One region of the Paenibacillus sp. FSL H3-0302 genome, then DNA from elsewhere that is predicted to be linked to it. Evidence: a T-box and tRNA genes for the amino acid it is inferred to sense, from the RefSeq annotation. Region 1 holds a T-box; the other holds one or more tRNA genes.
The links. A T-box is a leader RNA that pairs with one kind of tRNA and senses whether it is charged. The one in region 1 lies ahead of trpS (tryptophan--tRNA ligase), so its partner is inferred to be a tRNA-Trp.

Region 1 (7,659 bases):
ATCGCAGCTATTCTACTCTGGATCACTGGGATTGTGCCGCCCAAACCTTTATTTATTACGCTTTATGCCTGTACCATTCTTTATTATATTTGGAGAACGATTGTTCATGCCCGCCTTACACGAAACATCAAGCTTAAAGATATACACCATAATGCTGGCGAACGTTATATTGTAATCCCTACAATTTCACTTAAACGCTGGAACGTAGTTAAAGTGAAAAAAGACGGCAGCTATGACGTTGGGCAGCTACTGAACAACCGTCTGGAATGGTTCAAACATGCGGTCTGCTCAAATCATCCCGCTGTGGAAATATCCAAGTCGCATCCAGATATTCAGTCCTTTCTATATTTCACCTCTTATGCGGTTGCCGAAGTAGAGGAGCTTCCTTCAGGATATATGGTGCGCTGGGGAGACGTTCGTTATTTACACCGCAAACAATACCCTTTTGTGGCTGTATTAGTTATGGATAACCAATATAAACCTTTAAATACTTATGTAGGCTGGCTTAGCAGTGATAAGCTCGACAAACGATTTTCCATCGACCCTGGTTCTTTACGATGAAACTGTAGACTTACTGAGAGATCTATTCTATAATCACAAAAAATCCCGGAGTATTTTATAATACTCCGGGATTCATTTTAGCAGACACGGAAAGGAAGGCTCTTAATGGGTAAAGGACTCTCACTTTGGTTCGCTTGTTCTTCTATTCTTATTCTCACTGCCGCTTCAATCGCGATCAGCTATAGCTTCTGGCTGGCACTTCTGCTTGGTTTTCTTTGCGTAATGAATATTGGCTGGGGATTTATCCTCAAAGCCAGAATTAGACGCAAACAGGAAAGCTTAAGCTCTGACTAAGATTAACGAGCTGGCAGAAAGCCCATCCGCTCTTTTACGCCATTCAACGTCTCAGCTGCAACAATACGTGCACGTTCAGCACCTTCAGCAAGAATATCAGTGATCGCACCTGAACTGCGAATTTCATGATATCTTTGTTGCAAAGGCTCAAGTGTGGATACAACCACTTCCCCAAGATCCTTCTTAAAGCCACCATACATTTGTCCTTCATAACGATCGGCTATTTGCTGGAGGGACATCCCAGAACATTCCGAGTAAATACTCATCAAGTTACTAATCTCTGGCTTGTTAGCCGGATCAAAGATCACTTCACGTCCAGAATCAGTCGTTGCGCGGCTGATTTTTTTACGGATCACATCCGGCGAATCCAACAGGGCAATATAGCTGCCTGCATTCGGGCTGCTCTTGCTCATTTTTTTAGTGCCATCATCCAGAGACATAATGCGTGCGCCCACTTCAGGGATATATGGTTCAGGAATCGTAAAGAATTCGCCAAAACGGTTATTGAATCGGCCAGCTAAATCACGGGTCAACTCCAAGTGCTGCTTCTGATCTTCACCTACTGGCACAAGATCCGCATTATAAACAAGAATATCTGCTGCCATTAAAGAAGGATATACGAATAGGCCCGCGCCAACTGAATCCTTACCTGATGATTTATCTTTGAACTGTGTCATACGCTCAAGCTCGCCCATTGCCGTTAGCGTAGTCATGATCCAGCCCAATTCCGCATGCTGAGGCACATGAGACTGCATATATACATTCGAACGCACAGGATCAATTCCTGCCGCGATAAAGAGTGCAGCTACAGCTTCAGACTGCTCACGCAGTGCCGCAGGATCTTGAGCAACGGTGATCGCATGCATATCGACAACCATAAAGAAACATTGATGATCGTCTTGCAGCTTCACAAAATTTTTCAGCGCTCCGATATAGTTACCCAAAGTTAGAGAACCGCTCGGTTGTATGCCTGACATTACTTTTTTCAACATAATATAGACCTCCGTTAGATGTGATTTCAGATTTCCGAGAACGCAAAAAAAGCCTCATCCGCAAGGGACGTGAGACCGTGGTGCCACCCTTATTCGCTGCTTAACCTTTGTATAGTCAAAGGGAAACAGCCTTAGTCTTCCGTTAACGGGGAAGATCCGGCCGGTCTACTAGGGCATCTTGCTCCCGTTCAAGCGCGGCGCTCAGGGGTCCATTCATCAGGAGTGTCCTACCGGTTCGCATCAACCACCGGCTTTCTGAAGGTGCATTTCCTGTCTACTTGTCCCCGTCATCACATTCTCATCATAATTTAATGCCTTCATCATAGAACCATAAAGAGAAGTTGTCAAATCACTTAACCACTTCCGCATAAATCTGTTATGATAAGGTTATCCATGTTCTATTCGATTACAGTTACGATAAAGGAGCATATCTCATGAAACAGGTGACCAAAGGGCAGTGGGGCGGTTATGATACTTATATTTTGCACAGCCGCGAACTGGAAGTCACGCTTTTGCCGCGACTAGGAAACAACGTGATTTCATTGTTTGATGTAAAAGAACAACGGGAAATTCTGCGGCGGCCTGATGAAAGCGATCAAGCTTTCTTTATGCAAAAACCTTACCATTTTGGCATCCCGCTCTTAATTCCACCCGGAAGAATTCGTAAAGGAAAATTTCAATTCGAGGGTACAAGTTATCAATTTGACCAGAATACCGCTGGTGACAATCATATCCATGGTCTACACCGGACTCAATCCTGGTGTGTCAGCGATATTGAAGAAGACGAGGACGGTTGTGCAGTCACTACTGAATTCCTTACTGAAGATGATCCGCACTGGATGGAGCAATTTCCCATTCCACTCAAATTCGAAATGACATTCAGGCTTCAGGATGCCCGGCTCAGCCAGACTTTAAAGGTTACAAATCTCGGCGATCATCGTATTCCCTTTGGGATCGGTTATCACACCTGGTTTATGATCGATGGAGAACCTGAACGCTGGAATCTCAAGCTGCCCGTAAACAGCATTTATGAACTAAACGATGAATTGCTCCCTAGTGGCAATCTAATTCCACTTGGTGATCTAGATTCTCTAAATTCTGGAATCAACCTCCAGGGAACTAATTTTGATACTGCTCTACGTATTGGTGACAAGCAGCCCGTAGAAGCCTTGCTATTACGCGATGATGGTTATGGTCTTCGTTATACAGCTGACGAGAATCATTTCCGTCACTGGGTCCTGTATACCAAAGGACCGGCCGACCAATTTCTGTGCATCGAACCTTACACCTGGCTCCCGGATGCTCCTAACGTTTCCGATGACCCTTCCTTCACGGGCTTGCTGAAGGTAGAACCAGGTCAAAGTCTTGAGCTGTCCACTATGCTGGAAATGATCTATCCCGAGAATTAAAGCAGATATACATTATATCGGTCTTCCCTTGCGTTTACGTAAGAGAAGGCCGATTTTTTGTGCGAGCTTAGTTATTTGGGCTTTCTACCCTTACTTTTAATCGACTAATAATTACCATCCTTAAAACCTTTCGATAGCATGCATGAATTAGCCTCTTAGCGCTCATACTATCTTCACAACGGGCGAAGGAGGTGACACACATGGGTCAAGCAGGTCAAGGTCGTAGCAGCCGTTCCAATAACCTTGTAGTTCCTCAAGCAAATGCAGCGTTGCAACAATTGAAATATGAAGCAGCACAAGAGCTTGGAGTAACGATCCCAGCTGACGGTTATTACGGGAACTACACTTCCCGCGAAACTGGTTCTTTGGGAGGTTACATCACTAAACGTCTAGTACAACTGGCAGAACAACAACTGTCCGGTCGTCAGTAACATCGTTATCTTAAGTGTTTTATCCGGCAGAGGTCTTAAAAAGCCTATTGCCGACTAGCTTTCAAACCTCTCACACTTCTTCCAGAAGCTGTGGGAGGTTTTTCTAATTTATAGCCTATAATCCCAGCTGCAAACAATTTTTATGTAAAACGTTTAACTTAAAAATTGATCAGCACTCTCGGCGTAAGCATTACGGGGAGATCGAATCATCAGATTCGCCATATTATAATTAGACTCCAGCGTAGCATCTACGATTAGCTTTCCCTGTCTTATAGCGAACTCATAGCTGATCTCACCATGAGTCCAACGGCGTTTGTATTTCAGACTCTCCAGTGCCATTAGACGAAAAGAAGACTGCTGGCTCTCCGTTATTCCTTCCTTCACTTCTGTGAATCCACCCCCCCGACCGGCTAAAGGATGATGACGTATGCCGAACTTGCCAATGGTATTATTTCGTATTTGCACAAATACCGTACCGGAAGATAGTCCTGACAATTCCTCTTGCAGTTCCCTAAACACCAAATCCATCTGTCTTGCTAATGATAGCTGTTCTGTCTTAAGCATATCTTTCCTCCTAAAAGTTTTGTGAGCTTAGCTACTTTGAGTTTACTTCGTCTTATAAATCGAACCCTAAATATTTGGGCTAAGGGCCCGTCGCCACTGCGGGAAATGTTTGGACTTCCAGCCGCTGTTGTCTCCAAATTTCTTGAATTCTTACGCGTATAGCGGGTGAAATTCGGAGACAAAGGCAGTCGCTCTCGCTCTTACAGTTCCAAAATTCCCCTCCGCCACTCCTTCCCCTTTTCCCAAGTTTCTGGTTCGATTTATATCGTTTTGTGAGCTTAGCTACTTCGAGTTTACTTCGTACAAATCGGCTTAGTAAGCGCTTACTTAAGCTTTTTGAGCTGAGCTCATTTGTCTTCCATGCAAGCCTTTTATAAGGCTCAAGGCTCATTATAGACCCCTTAAATACGTCAAACAACATTATTCTACAAAATTGGGTTATTATCCCTAGTAATGCGCAAAATTCATGGATCATTCGTATATTAATTTTTATAAACCGGGAGTTTTCGACATTTAAACATTAAAAAAAGACCCCTTAACCGGGGTCTTTGCGTGTTCACACTGAAATTCCGTTATTTTTTGCGCACTGAAATTTGTCTTATTTTAGACATTTCATGCTAAATGCTCTGTCATCTCCAAGAACTCGTTGATATCAGCCACAATCAGATCTGTAGCTCCTTGCCAGAAATCCGGTTTTGTCAGATCTACACCCAAATGTTTGAGCACCAAATCCTCCAATGTCATCACGCCGGTATCCTGCAACAAGCTATCGTATTTGTCTGCAAAGGAAGCTCCCTCTTGTAATGCCAGACGATATAAGCCTGTACTGAACATATAACCAACGGTGTACGGGAAATTATAGAAAGGTACATCTGTGATATAGAAATGCAGCTTTGACGCCCAGAAGTGAGGATGGTATTCAGAAAGCACACCACAGAAAGCTTCTTTCTGTGCTTCCACCATCAGAGCGGACAGTTCCTCAGCATTTACAAGACCTTCCTTACGTTTCTCATAAAAGCGAGTCTCGAACAAGAATCGAGCGTGAATGTTCATAAAGAATGCCACACTGTTCTGTATCTTCGTTTCAAGCAGAGCCAGCTTCTCCTCTGCATTGCCCGCAGCTTTAACCTGAGCATCAGATACAATCACTTCTGCAAAGGTTGAAGCGGTCTCTGCAACGTTCATTGCATAATTCTGATTAAATACAGGTTGATCATCAAGCAGGTAGGAATGATAAGCATGTCCCAGCTCATGGGCCAATGTTGAAACATTGGAAGGTGTGCCGCTGTAAGTCATGAATATCCGTGATTCTTTACTCTCAGGGAAGGAAGTACAGAATCCACCAGGGCGTTTGCCATTACGATCCTCAACCTCGATCCAGTTATTATCAAAGGCACGCTCTGCAAACTCAGCCATCTTAGGACTAAATTTACGGAACTGTGTGACGATATCCTTCGCAGCTTGATCATAAGGGATCTTGCCGGAGGATTTGCCTACAGGAGCTTCGACATCGACCCATGAGAGAGAATCCAGCCCCAGCAGCTTGGCTTTACGCTGAAGGTAGGACACAAGTACAGGTTTGCTATTCGTAATCACGTCCCACATTGTATTTAAGGTGTCCTGTGTCATACGATTGATGCTGAGCGGATCTTTCAGAACATCGTCCCAGCCTCTGCCCTTATAGAGCTTCAGGCGGAAGCCTGCTAAGTGATTTAAGGTATCCGCGCAATTATCTGCCGCTTCAGTCCAAGCCTCTTCCCATTTATGGAACATCGTTTGACGCACTTTTGGATCTGGATCATCCAGCTTATTAAAAGCTTGGCCAGCAGATAGCAGCTTTGTTCCTTCTTCATCCTCAAATGGGATCTTGATTGAGCTAACAATCGTATCATAGTGCCCGCTCCATCCATGATATCCGTCAACAGCTAATTCCAACGCTAAGCTTTCCAGCTCAGGGCTCATCTTCTCACGGGCCAAATCACGGCTCTCGCTCAGTACGAACGTTAAAGGAGCAATCTCTGGACGAGCCATCCACTCAGCCCATACCTTGTCCGTAGTCTGACGAAGGACATTGCTAAATTGCGAGCTGATCCCTTCGAATCCGGCGCGCATGCTTGTCACTTTGGCCGCCAGCCTTACCGCACCCTTGTCCATCTGATTCTGAGCGCCTAGACAGTCTGCGAAGGAAGTGACCTCCACAAGTCTTCCTGAACAGCTCTGAAGCAATGCTATAACCTCATCCAATGCTTTTGTAGACGCAACATCCGTTGGTGTCACAGCATCCTTCACAAAGCCTTGCAAGGATAAAATATCTTTTTCAAGCTTGCTCAAGAACCCTTCTAACTCTGCAGACGAAGAACCCCCCGGAAAAATAGTATCAAGTTCCCAAGTCAGTGATAACGGTTGTTTCATGTGTACTCACCATTCCTTTGCTTTCATTTGACTTTCTTTGTAATTGTCTTAACACCATGGTAAAGTGAATAACGATATCTGAACATTTATAGCCGATAAACTTTAGGAGGGCATCCATATGAAGCCACTACAAATTTCACCGGAAACAGCCATTACGTTATCCAAGCAACTAGGCGTTCCTTTGGAACACTTGATGCATATGCCCCAACATATTTTACTACAAAAAATAGCGGAGCTATCCAAAAAAGAAAATCCCCCACAAACTGAGGGCGAAAATGAAGAGACTCCTTCTGGGAAGGACTCACAATGATTCCATTTAGTCATACCTGGCCTTATGACATCATTCTAGGCGATATGTATGTGCAATACTGTCCATTCTGCAACTCAGAGAATGTGCTTCTGCCTATGAAGCCTAAAGAATTACAAATCGTTCGTGACGGCAAGAAAAAACTGCTCGTCTTCCCCTGCTGCAGCGCCAGTCCTACAGTTATAGATAATGACGGCGATTACCTTTTGTTCGATCGAGCTGTCAGATAAGCAAATCCTAACATTTTCTTTCTACAAAGCGCAGAGGAGAATTTAAATTCTCTTCTGCGCTTTTTGTTGTTCGCAAACATTATGAACTTGAAGACAAGCCTTCGATATCAACTTCAACATCTAGAGCCTCAGCACGCATTTGCTCCCGTAAAATAACCCACTGCTCACGTGCCGCTCGAATCATCGCCGCATCCATGATCTTCTGATCATTGATCAGACGGGAGAACCACATTACAGCCACTGAGTATTCTCCGATCCGCCGATTAAGTTCGCCGATCAGGTACATGAGCCGGGCATCATTGCCGGCAATGCCATCTATTTCATAGACCTTAACATACTCGTCCAAAGAATAGCGTAAAAAACGCTTCTCCTGCTCAGTCTCCCCTTGATAGCGATAGAGCCAAGCAATATGATGCAGCAGACTTGCGATAATCCGATCTTTATCGTTAATACTTTGAG
Region 2 (7,659 bases), 160 kb from region 1:
ATTTACGGCCCTCCCGATGTGCTCCTCGTCCTGTCGATGAATCCCCAGCATATAAAGACCTAATTCTTCCTCACTAACCTTAGATGGCTCCTCGAAAAAGGCAACAATCTTACCCTCGTACATTACTAACAGACTATCGCTGATCTCCAAGATCTCATTCAAATCTGCCGACACTAGCAAAATCGCGCAATCGTCTGAACGTAATTCCAACAACTTTTGATGTATGAACTGGGCTGCGCCTATATCCACACCCCGTGTCGGCTGTTCTGCAATAAGCAGCTGCGGTTCAGTCGAACACTCTCTAGCTACGACCACCTTCTGCATATTACCGCCTGACAACATTCCTATGGGCTGAGAAGGTCCTGAACAGCGGACTTTAAATTCCTCTACAAGGGATACTGCTAGCTTGGCAATTCGTGAGCCATTCAAAAAAAGACCTTTATTCATTGCTTTTGTACGATACTGAGTAGATAGCAGATTATCAGCTATGCTTGCTTCACTAGCGATCCCTTGCCACATCCGATCCTCCGGTATATAGGAAACGCCTAGCTTACGAATATCCAAAATATCCGATTCACGGATATCCTTTCCCTTCACTAGTACAGAACCCTGACTTGAGACACCTCTCAAGCTACCTGTAAGAGCTTCAATAAGCTGTGTCTGCCCGTTGCCTTCTACACCAGCAATCCCAACGATCTGCCCACCACGTACCGCAAAATTGATATCCGACAATAATGCTTTGCCATCTGCATCATTCACACCGAGTCCCTGCACCGTTAGTACTGGCTCACTAACAGCCAGAATCTCTTTGTCATATTTCAGCACGACATCTCTGCCGACCATTAACCGCGAGATTTCCTGTTCTGTCACATCCTGTGTTTGAAAAACACCTTCACTACGGCCGCTGCGCATAATCGTAATTCTGTCGCAAATCGCTTTGACTTCCTTTAATTTGTGCGAAATAAAAACTATCGTATGCCCCTGTTCCCTTAATTGCTTAAGCTCGCGGAACAATTCCTCTGTTTCCTGTGGAGTCAACACCGCAGTTGGCTCATCAAGCACCAGAATTTTCGCACCACGCAGCAGCGCCTTAAGAATCTCAACCTTTTGCTTCATCCCAACTGTAAGATCCTCTACTTTTGCCTTTGGATCCACGGCCAGATTGTATTTCCTTGCGGTCTCTTCCGTCATGCGCACAGCCTCGGCATAATTAATGCCAACTCCTCTGCGCGGCTCCATACCCAGCACCATATTCTCTGCCACCGTAAAAGAAGGTACCAACATGAAATGCTGGTGGACCATGCCGATGCCTCTATCAATGGCGTCCTGAGCGGATTGCAGCTTTACTTTTTCACCCTTGATATAGATCTCGCCTTCACTTGGCTCTTCCATGCCGAACATAATCTTCATTAAAGTCGATTTACCTGCACCGTTCTCACCTGCAATCGCATGTATTTCTCCCTCACGTAAAGAAAAATGCACGTCTTTATTTGCAACGACGCCATTGGGATATACCTTGGTAATTCCCCGCATTTCCAGCAGAGCTGTGTACATAGGTCTCAACGCCTTTCAACTTGGAGGTCTGCAAAAATATACAGCTGGAATTCCCCTGACTAGAAGAATCTCCAACTGTAGGTTTATCTCTATAGAGCTGATCTTAAGATTTAAAGCTTAAGGCTTAACTGCGTTACGAATAGCTTCTACCTCTGCGGTTTCCATCCCCATCGCATTATCCACTTTAATTTCTTTATTGATCAGCTTTTGCTTCACTTCTTCAACCTTGGCCTGAAGATCAGCCGGGAATACATTTTTATAAATATCATTCTCAGCAATACCTACACCATCATCTACAAAGCTCATTACATCACGTTTGCCCATTTCTAGCGTACCCTCTTGCAATCTCTTCACTGCACCTAGAATAGCCGTATCAATCTTTTTAATAGATGAAGTAACGATTAGATTTGCTTTTTCACTATCTGTATCGTTAATCAACATTGCCTGATCGGAGTCTACACCGATTGCATATTTTTTCTTCTCTTTAGCTGCGTCAAAGATCCCAAGACCTGTACCCCCAGCCACGTTAAAAATAACATCCACACCGGAGTTATATTGAATTAGAGACAGCTCCTTACCTTTTGCCGGGTTAACAAAATCACCAGCGTACGACACAGCCACTTTTACATCAGGATCAACGTACTGAGCACCTTGAATGTAACCGACCAAGAAAGCATTAATCCCCGGAATATCCATACCGCCCACAAACCCAATCACATTCTCAGGGGTAGCATTCGGCATATCCGATTGTGTAGCTAATGCTGCTACTGCACCTGCCAAGAAAGATACTTCATTTGTCGCATAAGACATGTTGTACATGTTATCTGGTGCTTCATCGATGTCGGTATCATAATTAATGAATTTTTTGTCTGGATACAATTCTGCCGTTGCATTAAACATCTCTGTAATTTCAGAACCGCCAGAAATAATTACATCCCAATCCTCGGAAGCGATATCGTTAAATGTAGGCTCCCATTTCGTTTTATCAACGCCCATTTCAACAACCTTTGTTTCTGCACCAAGTTCATCCTTAACCTTTTGCAAGCCGTTATTAGCGGAATCAAAAAATGATTTATCCCCAAGTGTCCCCGGAATCAGCAATACAACCTTGAGTTTATCCCCTGCACCTGTTTCTCCACCCTCAGCAGCGTTTGATCCAGTATTCGCAGAAGAACCGTTATTGGACGTGTTATTCCCACATGCTGTGACCAGAACCATCACCATTAATAACAACAAAGAAAGAACTTTTTTATTCATTACTCTATTCCACCCCTAATTTTAGTTGGTTAGTAATCCGCAGAATCCCATCTTCACCCATTGTATAATTCACGGTTCAAATGGAAATTCTCTTTTTTCCAAATAAAGTATCATTAAAAGTAATAAATTTAACGTTTAGGCTCAAAAATAGCAATAAAAATACCATTATTATTAATAATCCGCTTTATTTCCGAACGAGATGGCCAGTCAGGTTGCGAACTTTCGGATTTATTGATACGATCATAACAAATATTATTAAAAATAATTATATGATTTCGGTCATTGTTTTGTACGATTCGGCTAAAACATAAGTATTGGAGGATCATCATGGATCGTGTTCTATATATTGTAAGTGCCACACATGAGCTAAATACTTATATCCCTCCACACCAGCATGAATGCTACGAACTAGTCTATTATTTACAGGGGGTAGGGACAACCAATGTTGGCCCACGAAGTTACCATTTTCGCTCCTCTTCTTTCGCGCTTGTGCCACCCAATCATAAACATGACGAGCACCACCGTGAGGATGCAAATGTATTATTTGTAGGCTTCCACTCGGAACACCCTAATATGAGTAATCTGCTCGGCGTATATGAAGATGATAAAGATCAGACCGTTCTTCAAATCCTGCTGCGAATGAAAGCAGAGTTTACACGCAAGCAAGACGGATTCTCTGAGCTTCTAAACCTACAAATGAGCGAGATTACCGTCCATCTTATGAGGCTTCTTAGTGCCTCTGGATATCAATCCCCAACAGAAGATCGAGTACAATATGTCCTTAATTATATGAATGAGCATTATCGCCATAAATTGTCCGTCGAAACACTATCAGAAATGTCCGGATATAGTTACGATCGTTTTCGCCATCTATTTAAAGAACGTTTCGGGTCTTCACCCCTGCGGTATTTGCTGTTAAAACGCCTGGATTATGCAAAGTCTCTATTACGTCATACTCAGATGCAAATCTCTGAAGTATCTGCTGCTGCAGGTTTTGTGAACGATGCCCAATTCTGCAATATGTTTAAACGAGAAATAGGTCTTACCCCGCGAGCATTCCGCATTAATAATCAATCAGGTTAATCACTAATCAGATTAAAAAAAGCCGTTGAAATAGAGAAACTCTCTATTCAACGGCTTACTGCTGTAAACCCAAGGACATAAAGAAAAAAGGTTTGTAAGATTGCTTATAAAAGCATTCTTACAAACCTTTTTAAGATACCGGCGAGAGGACTCGAACCTCCACGGTTTCCCACTCGATTTTGAGTCGAGCGCGTCTGCCATTCCGCCACGCCGGCACATATGAACTAAATGGAGGCGCCACCCAGATTTGAACTGGGGATAAAGCTTTTGCAGAGCTTTGCCTTACCACTTGGCTATGGCGCCATGAAAACTTGGAGCGGACGACGGGAATCGAACCCGCGACCCTCGCCTTGGCAAGGCGATGCTCTACCGCTGAGCCACGTCCGCATAAAATGGCTGGGGATATAGGATTCGAACCTATGAGTGACGGAGTCAAAGTCCGTTGCCTTACCGCTTGGCTAATCCCCAATAACATTTTAAAGTAAAATGGGGCGACTGATGGGTCTCGAACCCACGAATGCCGGAACCACAATCCGGTGCGTTAACCCCTTCGCCACAGTCGCCATATTAAGTTGATATTGTTGCCATTATTCATTTTAAAGTAAATGGGGCGGCCGATGGGTCTCGAACCCACGAATGCCGGAACCACAATCCGGTGCGTTAACCCCTTCGCCACGGCCGCCATATTAAACTTTAGAAAGAACTTGGCAGGGGCAGCAGGAATTGAACCCACACCAACGGTTTTGGAGACCGTTGTTCTACCTTTAAACTATGCCCCTAAAAACTGGTGGAGGATGATGGATTCGAACCACCGAACACTCACGTGAGCAGATTTACAGTCTGATGCGTTTGGCCACTTCGCTAATCCTCCAAGGATGGTGCCGGCGAGAGGACTTGAACCCCCAACCTACTGATTACAAGTCAGTTGCTCTACCAATTGAGCTACACCGGCATGGCACTCATTCTTTTGTGATGATAAATGGTGGCTCGGGACGGAATCGAACCGCCGACACGAGGATTTTCAGTCCTCTGCTCTACCGACTGAGCTACCGAGCCATGATGAAAATGGCGGAACCGACGGGATTCGAACCCGCGATCTCCTGCGTGACAGGCAGGCATGTTAGGCCAACTACACCACGGTTCCAAAAGATATAATTGCTTAAGTTAATTGGTTGCGGGGGCAGGATTTGAACCTGCGGCCTTCGGGTTATGAGCCCGACGAGCTACCGGGCTGCTCCACCCCGCGTCAGTAAGAAAGTGTTATGGTGGAGGCTGAGGGGATCGAACCCCCGACCCTCTGCTTGTAAGGCAGATGCTCTCCCAGCTGAGCTAAGCCTCCATAAACAACAATTGTTATTGTACCAAAGTCCACTAGGATAAATCAAGTAAAAATTTGGTGACCCGTATGGGATTCGAACCCATGTTACCTCCGTGAAAGGGAGGTGTCTTAACCCCTTGACCAACGGGCCATACTAATTAAAAATTTGTGGCGGAGAGAGAGGGATTCGAACCCTCGAGACGCTTGTGGCGCCTACACGATTTCCAATCGTGCTCCTTCGGCCAAACTCGGACACCTCTCCATATGGCTCCCCGAACAGGACTCGAACCTGTGACAACTCGATTAACAGTCGAGTGCTCTACCAACTGAGCTATCAGGGAATATTCATACCAGGCTTGATGCCTGAAAACTGAATCCGAAACAAATCTGCATTCTACGTATAGGATAAGCCCTCGACCGATTAGTATTGGTCAGCTCCATGCATTGCTGCACTTCCACCTCCAACCTATCTACCTCGTCGTCTTCAAGGGGTCTTACTAATTGGGAAATCTCATCTTGAGGGGGGCTTCACGCTTAGATGCTTTCAGCGCTTATCCCGTCCGTACGTAGCTACCCAGCCATGCTCCTGGCGGAACAACTGGTGCACCAGCGGTACGTCCATCCCGGTCCTCTCGTACTAAGGACAGCTCCTCTCAAATTTCCTGCGCCCACGACAGATAGGGACCGAACTGTCTCACGACGTTCTGAACCCAGCTCGCGTACCGCTTTAATGGGCGAACAGCCCAACCCTTGGGACCTACTTCAGCCCCAGGATGCGATGAGCCGACATCGAGGTGCCAAACCTCCCCGTCGATGTGGACTCTTGGGGGAGATAAGCCTGTTATCCCCAGGGTAGCTTTTATCCGTTGAGCGATGGCCCTTCCATGCGGTACCACCGGATCACTAAGTCCGACTTTCGTCCCTGCTCGACTTGTAGGTCTCGCAGTCAAGCTCCCTTATGCCTTTGCACTCTGCGAATGATTTCCAACCATTCTGAGGGAACCTTGGAACGCCTCCGTTACTCTTTAGGAGGCGACCGCCCCAGTCAAACTGCCCGCCTGACACGGTCCCCGTACCCGGTAAGGGTACTAGGTTAGAACCTAGATACGATCAGGGTGGTATCCCAACGGCGCCTCCACCGAAGCTTGCGCTCCGATTTCTACGGCTCCCACCTATCCTGTACAGATCGTACCCAAATTCAATATCAAGCTGCAGTAAAGCTCCATGGGGTCTTTCCGTCTTGTCGCGGGTAACCTGCATCTTCACAGGTATTAAAATTTCACCGGATCTCTCGTTGAGACAGCGCCCAAGTCGTTACGCCATTCGTGCGGGTCAGAATTTACCTGACAAGGAATTTCGCTACCTTAGGACCGTTATAGTTACGGCCGCCGTTTACTGGGGCTTCGGTTCATAGCTTCGGGTTACCCCTAACCACTCCCCTTAACCTTCCAGCACCGGGCAGGCGTCAGCCCGTATACTTCGCCTTGCGGCTTCGCACAGACCTGTGTTTTTGCTAAACAGTCGCTTGGGCCTTTTCACTGCGGCCCCCTCGTGCTATTCACACTACCGGGGCACCCCTTCTCCCGAAGTTACGGGGTCATTTTGCCGAGTTCCTTAACGAGAGTTCTTCCGCGCGCCTTAGAATTCTCTTCTCGCCTACCTGTGTCGGTTTGCGGTACGGGCACCTTCTCCTGGCTAGAGGCTTTTCTTGGCAGTGTGAGATCATGACCTTCGCTACTACAATTTTCGCTCCCCATCACAGCCCAGCCTTATCGATGTGCGGATTTGCCTACACATCAGCCTCACTGCTTAGACGGACATCCATCAGTCCGCGTCACTACCCTCCTGCGTCACCCCATCGCTCATAGCGGATTACGGTGGTACAGTAATTTCAAACTGTTGTCCTTCGACTACGCCTTTCGGCCTCGCCTTAGGTCCCGACTTACCCTGAGCGGACGAGCCTTCCTCAGGAAACCTTGGGCTTTCGGCGGATCAGATTCTCACTGATCTTTTCGTTACTCATACCGGCATTCTCACTTGTGTAGTGTCCAGCGCTCTTTTCAGTACACCTTCAACCCCTACACAACGCTCCCCTACCCCAGATGCAAAGCATCTAGCCATAGCTTCGGTGGTGTGTTTAGCCCCGTTACATTTTCGGCGCAGAGTCACTCGACCAGTGAGCTATTACGCACTCTTTCAATGGTGGCTGCTTCTAAGCCAACATCCTGGTTGTCTGTGCAACTCCACATCCTTTCCCACTTAACACACACTTGGGGACCTTAGCTGATGGTCTGGGCTGTTTCCCTTTTGACAATGGATCTTAGCACTCACTGTCTGACTCCCGGCAATAAGTATATGGCATTCGGAGTTTGACTGAGCTTGGTAATCCTTGCGGACCCCGCACCCAATCAGTGCTCTACCTCCACTACTCTTATACCGAGGCTAGC

Region 2: it encodes a tRNA-Trp, which carries the amino acid that the T-box ahead of trpS (tryptophan--tRNA ligase) is inferred to sense. The anticodon was not compared.

The regions. Positions count from the first base shown of each region.
Region 1 is NZ_CP150284.1:5,843,719-5,851,377, forward strand. Features, by position in the region: gene MHH50_RS25985 (metal-dependent hydrolase) at 1-561, shown strand, start outside; gene MHH50_RS25990 (hypothetical protein) at 667-855, shown strand; gene trpS (tryptophan--tRNA ligase) at 858-1,844, opposite strand; T-box leader at 1,908-2,147, opposite strand; gene MHH50_RS26000 (aldose 1-epimerase) at 2,282-3,256, shown strand; gene MHH50_RS26005 (alpha/beta-type small acid-soluble spore protein) at 3,457-3,687, shown strand; gene MHH50_RS26010 (hypothetical protein) at 3,841-4,251, opposite strand; gene MHH50_RS26015 (M3 family oligoendopeptidase) at 4,864-6,663, opposite strand; gene MHH50_RS26020 (YycC family protein) at 6,782-6,973, shown strand; gene MHH50_RS26025 (hypothetical protein) at 6,970-7,200, shown strand; gene MHH50_RS26030 (DUF2225 domain-containing protein) at 7,280-7,659, opposite strand, start outside.
Region 2 is NZ_CP150284.1:6,007,861-6,015,519, forward strand. Features, by position in the region: gene MHH50_RS26620 (ABC transporter ATP-binding protein) at 1-1,554, opposite strand, end outside; gene MHH50_RS26625 (BMP family ABC transporter substrate-binding protein) at 1,672-2,811, opposite strand; gene MHH50_RS26630 (AraC family transcriptional regulator) at 3,139-3,894, shown strand; tRNA gene MHH50_RS26635 (tRNA-Leu) at 4,031-4,109, opposite strand; tRNA gene MHH50_RS26640 (tRNA-Cys) at 4,124-4,197, opposite strand; tRNA gene MHH50_RS26645 (tRNA-Gly) at 4,207-4,281, opposite strand; tRNA gene MHH50_RS26650 (tRNA-Gln) at 4,288-4,362, opposite strand; tRNA gene MHH50_RS26655 (tRNA-His) at 4,382-4,457, opposite strand; tRNA gene MHH50_RS26660 (tRNA-His) at 4,501-4,576, opposite strand; tRNA gene MHH50_RS26665 (tRNA-Trp) at 4,600-4,673, opposite strand; tRNA gene MHH50_RS26670 (tRNA-Tyr) at 4,680-4,765, opposite strand; tRNA gene MHH50_RS26675 (tRNA-Thr) at 4,771-4,846, opposite strand; tRNA gene MHH50_RS26680 (tRNA-Phe) at 4,875-4,950, opposite strand; tRNA gene MHH50_RS26685 (tRNA-Asp) at 4,961-5,038, opposite strand; tRNA gene MHH50_RS26690 (tRNA-Met) at 5,064-5,140, opposite strand; tRNA gene MHH50_RS26695 (tRNA-Val) at 5,158-5,233, opposite strand; tRNA gene MHH50_RS26700 (tRNA-Glu) at 5,289-5,363, opposite strand; tRNA gene MHH50_RS26705 (tRNA-Ser) at 5,382-5,474, opposite strand; tRNA gene MHH50_RS26710 (tRNA-Asn) at 5,478-5,553, opposite strand; rRNA gene MHH50_RS26715 (23S ribosomal RNA) at 5,614-7,659, opposite strand, start outside.